2 regions of the Polaromonas sp. P1_E11 genome follow, and region 2 is predicted to be linked to the other one. Evidence: predicted binding sites of a transcription regulator. Region 2 holds the regulator's gene; the other holds the start of a gene.
The links. Region 2 encodes sigma-54, which starts transcription at its own class of promoters, with help from an activator protein. Its sites were predicted from a motif close to TGGCANGNAANCTGCTTT; they were not measured.
Positions count from the first base shown of each region.

Region 1: the regulator sigma-54 is predicted to act here: its motif matches at 2,010-2,027, upstream of glnK (P-II family nitrogen regulator).

Region 1 covers NZ_JBFUBA010000007.1:83,856-88,270, reverse strand. The annotation lists gene AC1D11_RS20180 (DUF2384 domain-containing protein) at 1-99, opposite strand, end outside; gene AC1D11_RS20175 (hypothetical protein) at 193-615, opposite strand; gene AC1D11_RS20170 (helix-turn-helix domain-containing protein) at 702-956, shown strand; gene AC1D11_RS20165 (hypothetical protein) at 1,016-1,219, opposite strand; partial or broken gene AC1D11_RS20160 (magnesium chelatase domain-containing protein) at 1,384-1,581, opposite strand; gene glnK (P-II family nitrogen regulator) at 2,164-2,502, shown strand; gene AC1D11_RS20150 (ammonium transporter) at 2,535-4,082, shown strand; gene AC1D11_RS20145 (SMP-30/gluconolactonase/LRE family protein) at 4,311-4,415, shown strand, end outside.
Region 2 covers NZ_JBFUBA010000005.1:99,605-104,019, forward strand. The annotation lists gene lptA (lipopolysaccharide transport periplasmic protein LptA) at 1-456, shown strand, start outside; gene lptB (LPS export ABC transporter ATP-binding protein) at 471-1,262, shown strand; gene AC1D11_RS17695 (RNA polymerase factor sigma-54) at 1,411-2,946, shown strand; gene AC1D11_RS17700 (THUMP domain-containing class I SAM-dependent RNA methyltransferase) at 2,989-4,415, shown strand, end outside.

The sequences.
Region 1 (4,415 bases), on a different contig from region 2:
TATGCCGAGCATGCTGATGTACCGAGTTGGCGAAAGCATAGGGGCAAGTCCTACCTCCTGCAGGGCTTCAATAAATTTGGCATCGTGTTGGCTATCCATGCGCATGTCTCCGGCTAACTCCTGCTGAACGCGTGGACCTCTACCATGCCGAACCCCGGAAGAGCTTCGTAATCGCGCGGTCTGAGATCACGTTCATCTGTCCGCTTCTTCCTCGCACTGAATTCCGTCGAGTTCGGCGAGAAAGAAGTCGTCCTCATCAAGTTCGCTGCTTATTCCGACTATGCGGCTGACTATCTCTCTCTCGACAGCACACTGCAGCGCCTTGATCGCTCGGGCAAGGCCGGTTTCTGTCATTTGGAATTGACCGCTTGCGTGGTACTTGGTACCGGGCCGCATCAAAAGTTCGCAGACCACAAAGAGCGAAGGTGCAAGTGGCGCATCGAGCTCACCCCCCTCAAATGAGAGGCGCTCAATCATCCTTAGATCTCTGGCTAGGCAAAGAAGAACTGGCTCTTTGAGAGCTGAGGGGTACAGCAGGTGTTGGGAGTCAGCCGCCGTCAGGCGCGTCAACTCTTTTAGGCTTGTTGAGGCTTTAGGGCGAAGAGCTTCAAGCATGAGCAGTCCTTGTATACCCAATGCGACGTCGATAGCTGTCTATAGACACGTGTCAAAAGTATACAGCTTTGCAATAGTCGCGCTAGATGCGGCCAAGCAAAAACGAACCTTTGATGCGAGCTTTAGCGATCGAGATTAAGGCTCGACGACTGGCGCTAGAGATGAGCCAGGAGGATCTGGCGGGCAAATGTGACTTGGACCGACCCTATATCTCACTTATTGAGGTCGCCCGTAAACAACCAACAATCAGTGTGCTGCTCAAACTTTCTGAGGGATTGGGCTATGGACTCCCAGAAATGATGGAGAGAGTCATGAGCAGGTATTTAGTCGAGTCAAAATAGGTCCACCGCGCACCGGTTTGGCAACTTTTTGCCCTTTTGGACCAATAGCTAAGGGCAATTTACCAAAGTGCCGACCCTTCAAACTCGATTTGCTTCTTTCGTCTCTTCGCCACCGCGACCTTCCTGGCACCGATTCCAACCACGATGAGTGCCGTAATCAGGCAGGCGGCAAAAGCTAGTACCTTCGGGCCGTCGAGGCCGAAGACAGTGCAGTTAGCAAGGCCGCTGATAAACCAGCAGTTAAGGGCGGCGTCCCATTGCATTGATAGAAATTGCATAGCAGGTCGAATCAGAAAGCTTCGGCAAATTGGACGGTGTGGGAGCTACTGAGCTTTCGCCCTCTAGGCCCTACGTTAAAACAACTGAGGGCAAAAAACGATAGCTCCCTACCTTATTCATTTGGTGAATAAAGTGCTTGACTACCTTTAATGCGTTTATTGGCGGGAAATTCCAGCCCGGTATTCTGGATGGCCGAGCGCACGCGTTCACGCGCTTCCTTGACTTCCGTTTCCGCAAGCCCGACCAGCGTAAAGCTGGGCAAACCATTGGCAAGATGCACCTCCACCTGCACGGGCCTTGCTTCCAGGCCCAACAAGGCGCGGCTATGCACTAAAGACAAGCTCATTCGAAACTCCCTCCCTCAGAGGCGGCATCACAACTGGACCCGAGGCCATCCCGGGTTGCAGGCGCACCATACCTTCACGTAAGACGAGTATCGCCTAGCGAGAGAAGCCATCCGCCGGTTCACCAGAAAGGTGTGCCCCGCTGCATCCCGATAGTGGCGCTCACTTTCGTCCCGTGCACTTGCCTGGTTGTGTCAGTACCAGGATCCACCATGGCATTCTTGCCGCCGATCTCCTGGTGCTGGCCGTCCCAGAAACGAACGTTGCAGAAGACCGCTGTGCACTAAAGACAGGCTTGGTGATGTCTTTTCGGGTTTGTGCGCCAAAACCGTGCGTTTATACGCACTTTGTTGGTGCATCGTATCCGGCGCAATTCGCGGAGGTTCGCTCGAAGTTCAGGGGCAGGCCGGTCATCCATGCAAAGCGTCTTTGGCACGTTACCTGCTAAGAAGTCCACGCAAGTTGCCAGCCTTTGGAGCGTCTACGGAGGCTCCATCAGCAATGACTCGTACAAAAGCCTTAATCCGGCTGAGGTGGTGCTTGACGATGCTGCTTCCCTATTCATCCCTGGAGGAAACCTGAAAATGAAACTCGTAACGGCCATCATTAAACCGTTCAAGCTGGACGAAGTGCGTGAAGCGCTTTCCGGCATTGGCGTGCAAGGCATTACTGTGACTGAAGTCAAAGGCTTCGGCCGCCAGAAAGGCCATACCGAGCTGTACCGCGGTGCAGAGTATGTCGTCGATTTTCTGCCCAAGGTCAAGATCGAAGCAGCAGTCTCCGACGATCTGGTGGATCGCGTGATTGAAGCGGTTGAGGGCGCCGCCCGCACCGGCAAGATCGGCGACGGCAAGGTTTTTGTTTACAACCTCGAGCAGGTCGTGCGCATCCGTACCGGTGAAACCGGCAAGGAAGCGCTGTAAGGCTTACCCCAAAAAACGAAGAGAACATAGACATGAAAAAACTACTTGCCTCCCTTGTATTGGGATTGAGCCTGCTGACGACCGGCGCCGTGATGGCACAGGCCCCGGCAGCTGCACCCGCCGCTTCCGCTGCAGAAGCCAAACCGGCTGAAGCTGCTGCTTCCGCCGCCGCGCCTGCCGCAGCGACAGCACCCGCCGCCGCAGCTGCAGCCTCTGCACCGGCTGCCGCCGCAGCACCGGCGCCTGTTCCCAACAAAGGCGACACCGCCTGGATGATGGTTTCCACGCTGCTGGTCATCATGATGACCGTGCCCGGCCTCGCCCTGTTCTACGGTGGCCTGGTCCGCAGCAAGAACATGCTGTCCGTCCTGATGCAGGTCATGGTGACGTTCTCGATGATCGTCGTGCTGTGGTTTATCTATGGCTACAGCCTGGCCTTTACCGAAGGCAACGCCTTCTTCGGCGGCTTCGACCGGCTCTTCATGAAGGGCATCTGGGACAACGTCGCGGGCACCTTTGCCAATGGCGCCACCTTCAGCAAGGGTGTCGTGATCCCCGAGATCGTGTTTGCAGCCTTCCAGGCTACTTTTGCCGGCATCACCTGCGCGCTGATCGTCGGAGCCTTTGCCGAACGCATCAAGTTCTCCGCAGTGCTGCTGTTCATGGCAATCTGGTTCACCTTCAGCTACGCACCTATCGCCCACATGGTCTGGTTCTGGATGGGCCCTGACGCCTACACCGGCAAGGAAGTCGCTGACGCCATGAACAGCAAGGCGGGCTACCTCTGGCAGATGGGCGCCCTGGACTTCGCAGGCGGCACCGTGGTGCACATCAACGCGGCTGTTGCCGGCCTGGTAGGCGCCTTCTGCATCGGCAAGCGTATCGGCTACGGCAAGGAAGCCATGGCGCCTCACAGCCTCACGTTGACCATGGTCGGCGCCGCATTGCTGTGGGTGGGCTGGTTCGGCTTCAACGCCGGCTCCGCCCTGGAAGCCAACGGCTTCGCCGCCCTGGCCTTCATCAACACGCTGGGTGCTACCGCTGCCGCCGTGCTCGCATGGTGCGTCGGGGAAGCGCTCATGAAGGGCAAGGCCTCGATGCTGGGCGCAGCGTCCGGCGCTGTCGCCGGTCTGGTGGCCATCACGCCTGCAGCCGGCAACGTCGGCATCGGCGGCGGCCTCATCATCGGCCTGATCGCCGGCTTCGCCTGCCTCTGGGGTGTGAACGGCCTGAAGAAGCTGCTGGGCGCCGATGATTCGCTTGACGTGTTCGGCGTGCATGGTGTGGGCGGTATCCTGGGCGCGCTGCTCACCGGCGTCTTCAATTCGCCAAACCTGGGTGGCCCAAGCTCCGTCGCCGACTGGACTACGGTTGCCATGCTGGCACCTGATGCGTATTCCATCGCCGCCCAGGTCTGGATCCAGGCCAAGGCCGTGCTGATCACCATCGTCTGGTCCGGTGTGGTTTCTTTCATCGCCTACAAGGTGGTTGACCTCACGATCGGCCTGCGCGTCAGCGAAGAAGACGAACGCGAAGGCCTGGACATCACCTCGCACGGTGAGACCGCCTACAACCGTTAATTCATAGTCAGACGAATTCCGGCTGCCTCAGGGCAGCCCCCTGATTGAGTATCTCCTTTGGATGTTCAGCCCGCTGGCGCAAGCCGGTGGGCTGTTTTTTTTGGCGCGTGCCTTGTGGGCGTTGCACCATCGCCAGGATGGGGTTGCGAGGGGGTCGTTTCCGGCGGTGGCCCTGCCGGTGCTAACCTTGGGTCTCTGTCCACTCTTCAGCCTTTCAAGGAACGCCGCATGACATGGCAAACCGTTGTTGCACAACCCAGTGAACTGGGTGAATCGCCGTTCTGGCATCCCGACGAGCAAATGCTGTATTGGGTTGACATTCCAGGCCGGCAG
Region 2 (4,415 bases):
ACCAAGGGCACGACCATCGTGCGCGGCGAGCGCGTTGACGTCATGCAGGATCCCGAAGGCTACCAGCAGGCGGTGTCCATCGCGGCGCCCGGCAAACTGGCGTTTTACCGGAAAAAGCGTGACGGCGTAGACGAATACATCGAAGGCGAAGGCGAACGCATTGAATATGACAGCCGTGCCGACCTGGTGAAGTTCATCAAGCGGGCGGTGGTGCGCCGCTACAACGGCGCCACCCTGGTGGACGAAACCACTGGCAGCCTGATTGTTTACGACAACAACACCGATGTCTTCACCGTGGATGGGGGCGCGCAAAACCGTACGGCCAGCAACCCCACGGGGCGGGTTCGCGCCATGCTGTCACCCCGCGCGACAGCCTCGGCACCCGTCGCGGCGCCGCCCGCAGGCCCCGCCCCGGTTCTGCGCCCCAGCACGACGCTGGGCAATGAAAAGAACTAGAAAGAACTGCACAGATGGATGTGGTGACTGACACTTCAGCGGCCCCCGCCGCTCCTGCCCTGACCCCCAGCCGCCTTGTTGCGCAAGGTCTGCAAAAATCGTACGGCAGCCGCAAGGTGGTGCAGGACGTTTCGCTGTCCGTGCAAAAAGGCGAAGTCGTGGGCCTGCTGGGCCCCAACGGCGCGGGCAAAACGACCTCGTTCTACATGATCGTGGGCCTGGTGCGCGCCGATGCAGGCGAAATTTCCATCGACGGCGAATCGGTCGAGCACATGCCGATTCACCTGCGTGCCCGCCTGGGCCTGAGCTACCTGCCGCAGGAAGCGTCGATTTTCCGCAAGCTCACGGTGGAAGAAAACGTGCGTGCCGTACTGGAGTTGCAACTCGGCAAAACCGGAAAACCGCTGGGGCGCGCAGACATCGAGTCGCGGCTCGACGCCCTGCTGCAGGATTTGCGGGTAGATCATTTGCGCAACTCACCGGCACCGGCGCTCTCGGGCGGTGAACGCCGCCGGGTCGAAATCGCGCGGGCGCTGGCAACCCAGCCGCGCTTCATCCTGCTGGATGAGCCCTTTGCCGGTATCGACCCGATTGCCGTGATCGAAATCCAGCGCATCATCGGCTTCCTCAAATCGCGTGGCATCGGCGTGCTGATCACGGACCACAACGTGCGTGAAACACTGGGTATTTGCGACCACGCCTACATCATCAGCGACGGCCATGTGCTGGCGCAAGGCACACCGTCCGAGATCGTGAACAACGCCGATGTGCGCCGCGTCTACCTGGGCGAGCACTTCAAGATGTAGAACATGGTTCCCCCCTGTTGTCGCTCACTTCGTGTAGCTCCCGCCCCCCTCGAGGGGGCGACGCCTGCGGCCTGGCAAAGCCAGATCCGCGGCCCCGGCTTGAAAAATTCTTTCCGCTCTTTTATCAACGAGCCAAGTTAAACCTCCAGTGAAACAAGGTCTGTCACTCCGCGTCTCGCAGCATCTTGCGCTGACGCCCCAGCTGCAGCAGTCGATCCGGCTGTTGCAGCTGTCGACGCTCGAGCTGAGCCAGGAGGTCGAGCAGATGCTCGACGAAAACCCGTTTCTGGAAGTGTCGGAAGAGACGGCGGTGCGCGAAGAATTTGGACTGGAGCACATCAACACGCCGGTCAGCCAGGACAGCCGCGAGTTTGAATCTGCTACGGATTCGATAGCTGGCGGCGCAGACGAGACAAGCGCCGCAACCCCCAACGACGCAGAAGTCAGCGCGGAGCCCAAGCTCGAGGAAAGCTGGGAAGGCGATGGCTCGGTAGAAACCACACCTGACGACAGCGAGTGGGGAAGCGACGCACCGCCGCGCAAGAACAACAATGAAGAGAGCGAAGCCGAGGCCTCCGACCTCACGGGCAGCCATGAGTCGCTGCAGGACCACCTGCACCGGCAATCGCTGAGCTTGCGCCTGTCGGAGGAGGACCGTGCCGCGCTGCACTTCCTCATTGAATCGCTCAACGACGACGGCTACCTTGAAGACAGCCTGGCGTCGCTCGCGGCCGGTCTAGCAAAAGATGACATGGCGCAGGCGGAAGAGCTGGAGCAGCGTTTTGCGATGGCGCTCAAGCTGCTGCACCACATGGAGCCTGCCGGAGTCGGTGCGCGCAACCTGGCGGAATGCCTGAGCCTGCAGCTGCTGGACTGCAAGGACTGCGAAGAAACCCGCGCAGCCATTGCCATGTGCAAGCAACCGATGGAGCTGCTGGCCAAGCGCGACGTCAAGCGCCTGTCGCACCTGTGTGGGTTCACCGAAGCCGCCATCAAGGGCGCCATCACGGTGATTGGCCGGCTCGACCCCAAGCCCGGGCGCCGCTTTGTGAACGTGGAGCGCAACCTGATCGTGCCCGACGTCATCGTCATCAAATCGGGCCGCGGCTTCAAGGTTTCGCTCAATGGCGACGTGATGCCGCGCCTGCGCGTGCACGACATTTACGCCAATGCCCTCAAGCAGCACAAGGGCCAGGGCGGCCAGGCGCTGCAGCAGCGCCTGCAAGAGGCCCGCTGGTTCATCAAGAACATCCAGCAGCGCTTTGACACCATCCTGCGCGTGAGCAGCGCGATTGTGGAGCGGCAGAAAAACTTCTTCACGCACGGCGAGCTCGCCATGCGCCCGCTGGTGCTGCGCGAAATCGCCGACGAGCTGGGGCTGCATGAGTCCACCATCTCGCGCGTGACCACGGCCAAGTACATGGGTACGCCCTTCGGCACCTTCGAGCTCAAGTATTTCTTTGGCTCCGCGCTCGGCACCGAAACCGGCGGCAATGCCTCCAGCACGGCGGTGCGCGCGCTCATCAAACAATTCGTCTCGTCCGAAAGCCTCAAGAAGCCGCTCAGCGACAACCAGATTTCCGAGATGCTGAAGGAACAGGGCATTGAATGCGCGCGCCGCACCGTGGCCAAATACCGCGAAGCCTTGCGCATCGCCCCAGCCAATTTGCGCAAATCACTCTAGCCGCCCGATCAGGCCGCGCAGCCCCGCCCTTCAAAGTCAGTCATGAATCAACTCCAACTCTTTTTACCGTGCGCCGCAGGCGTCGAAACCCTGCTGGCCACCGAGGTCAAGCGTGTCACTGGTATTGACGGCAAAGCCTGGCGTGCCGGCGTGCAGCTTCAGGCTTCCTGGCGCGACGCGTTGCAGCTCAACCTGCACAGCCGGCTGGCGCAGCGCGTGCTGATCGAGCTGCAGCACAACCAGTACCGCAGTGAGCAAGACCTCTACAACGCTGCTGCCAACGTGGCCTGGGAAATCTGGTTCACGCCCAAGCAGACCTTCAAGGTCGAGATCACCGCCCAGCACAGCCCGCTGCAAAGCCTGAACTTCGCGGCGCTGAAGATCAAGGACGCGATTGCCGACCGTTTTCGCGCCAAGTTCGATGACGTGCGGCCCAGCGTCGACACGCGCTGGCCCGACGTGCGCATCTACGTGCACCTGACGACCGACACCGTCACGGTTTATATCGACACCTCGGGCGAGCCGCTCTTCAAGCGCGGCTGGCGTGAAGACAAGGGTGATGCGCCGCTGAAAGAAACCCTGGCCGCGGCCATGATTGCCGCCAGCGGCTGGGACCAGCTCTGTAAAGAAGGCGTGCCGCTTTATGACCCCTGCTGCGGCTCCGGCACCATTGCGATTGAAGCGGCGCAGATCGCCTGCAATATCGCGCCCGGCATCAATCGCCGCTTTGCCTTCCAGAAGTACTTGCCTTTCCAGGGCCATGTGTGGGACGGTCTGCTCGACCAGGCCGAGGCCGCCATCACCGAACCCACGGCCAAGGTGTTCGGCAGCGACGTGTCTTTCCGCATGGTCGACTTTGCCGAACGCAATGCCGAGCGCGCGGGCGTGGCCAATGCGGTGGAATTTCGCGGCGGCGATGCCTTGCAGCGCATGCCGCCTGCGCCTTCGGGCGTGATGCTGGTGAACCCGCCTTACGGCGAACGGATCGATGTGGCAGGTGTGGCCGGCATCACCGGCCTGCAGGGGCGCGACCAGCGCCGCCAGCAAGGACATGCCGAAGGACGTGGCCGGCAAGACCACCGCAACCAGCCCATCGATGAATTTGGCCAGCCGCTGAACCGGGACAGCGGTGATCAGGGCGACACGCGTGAAGAACCCGCCTTCGAGACATCGCGCGACCGCTCGGCCAACCCCGGCCGCGAGCAGGCGCAAAACGCCTGGGGCGAAGAAGCGACCGATTTTTTCCCGCAACTGGCCGCGCACTGGAAGAAAAACTACGCCGGCTGGACGGCCCATGTGCTCACGCCCGACCTCAAACTGCCGGGCAAGATGCGCCTGAAAGAATCGCGGCGCGTGCCGATGTGGAACGGCCCCATCGAATGCCGCCTGTTCCGCTTTGACATGGTGGCGGGCTCCGCGCGCGGCAAGCCCGGCGCAGCCACCCCCACCCCACCGAACGAGCCGGCGGC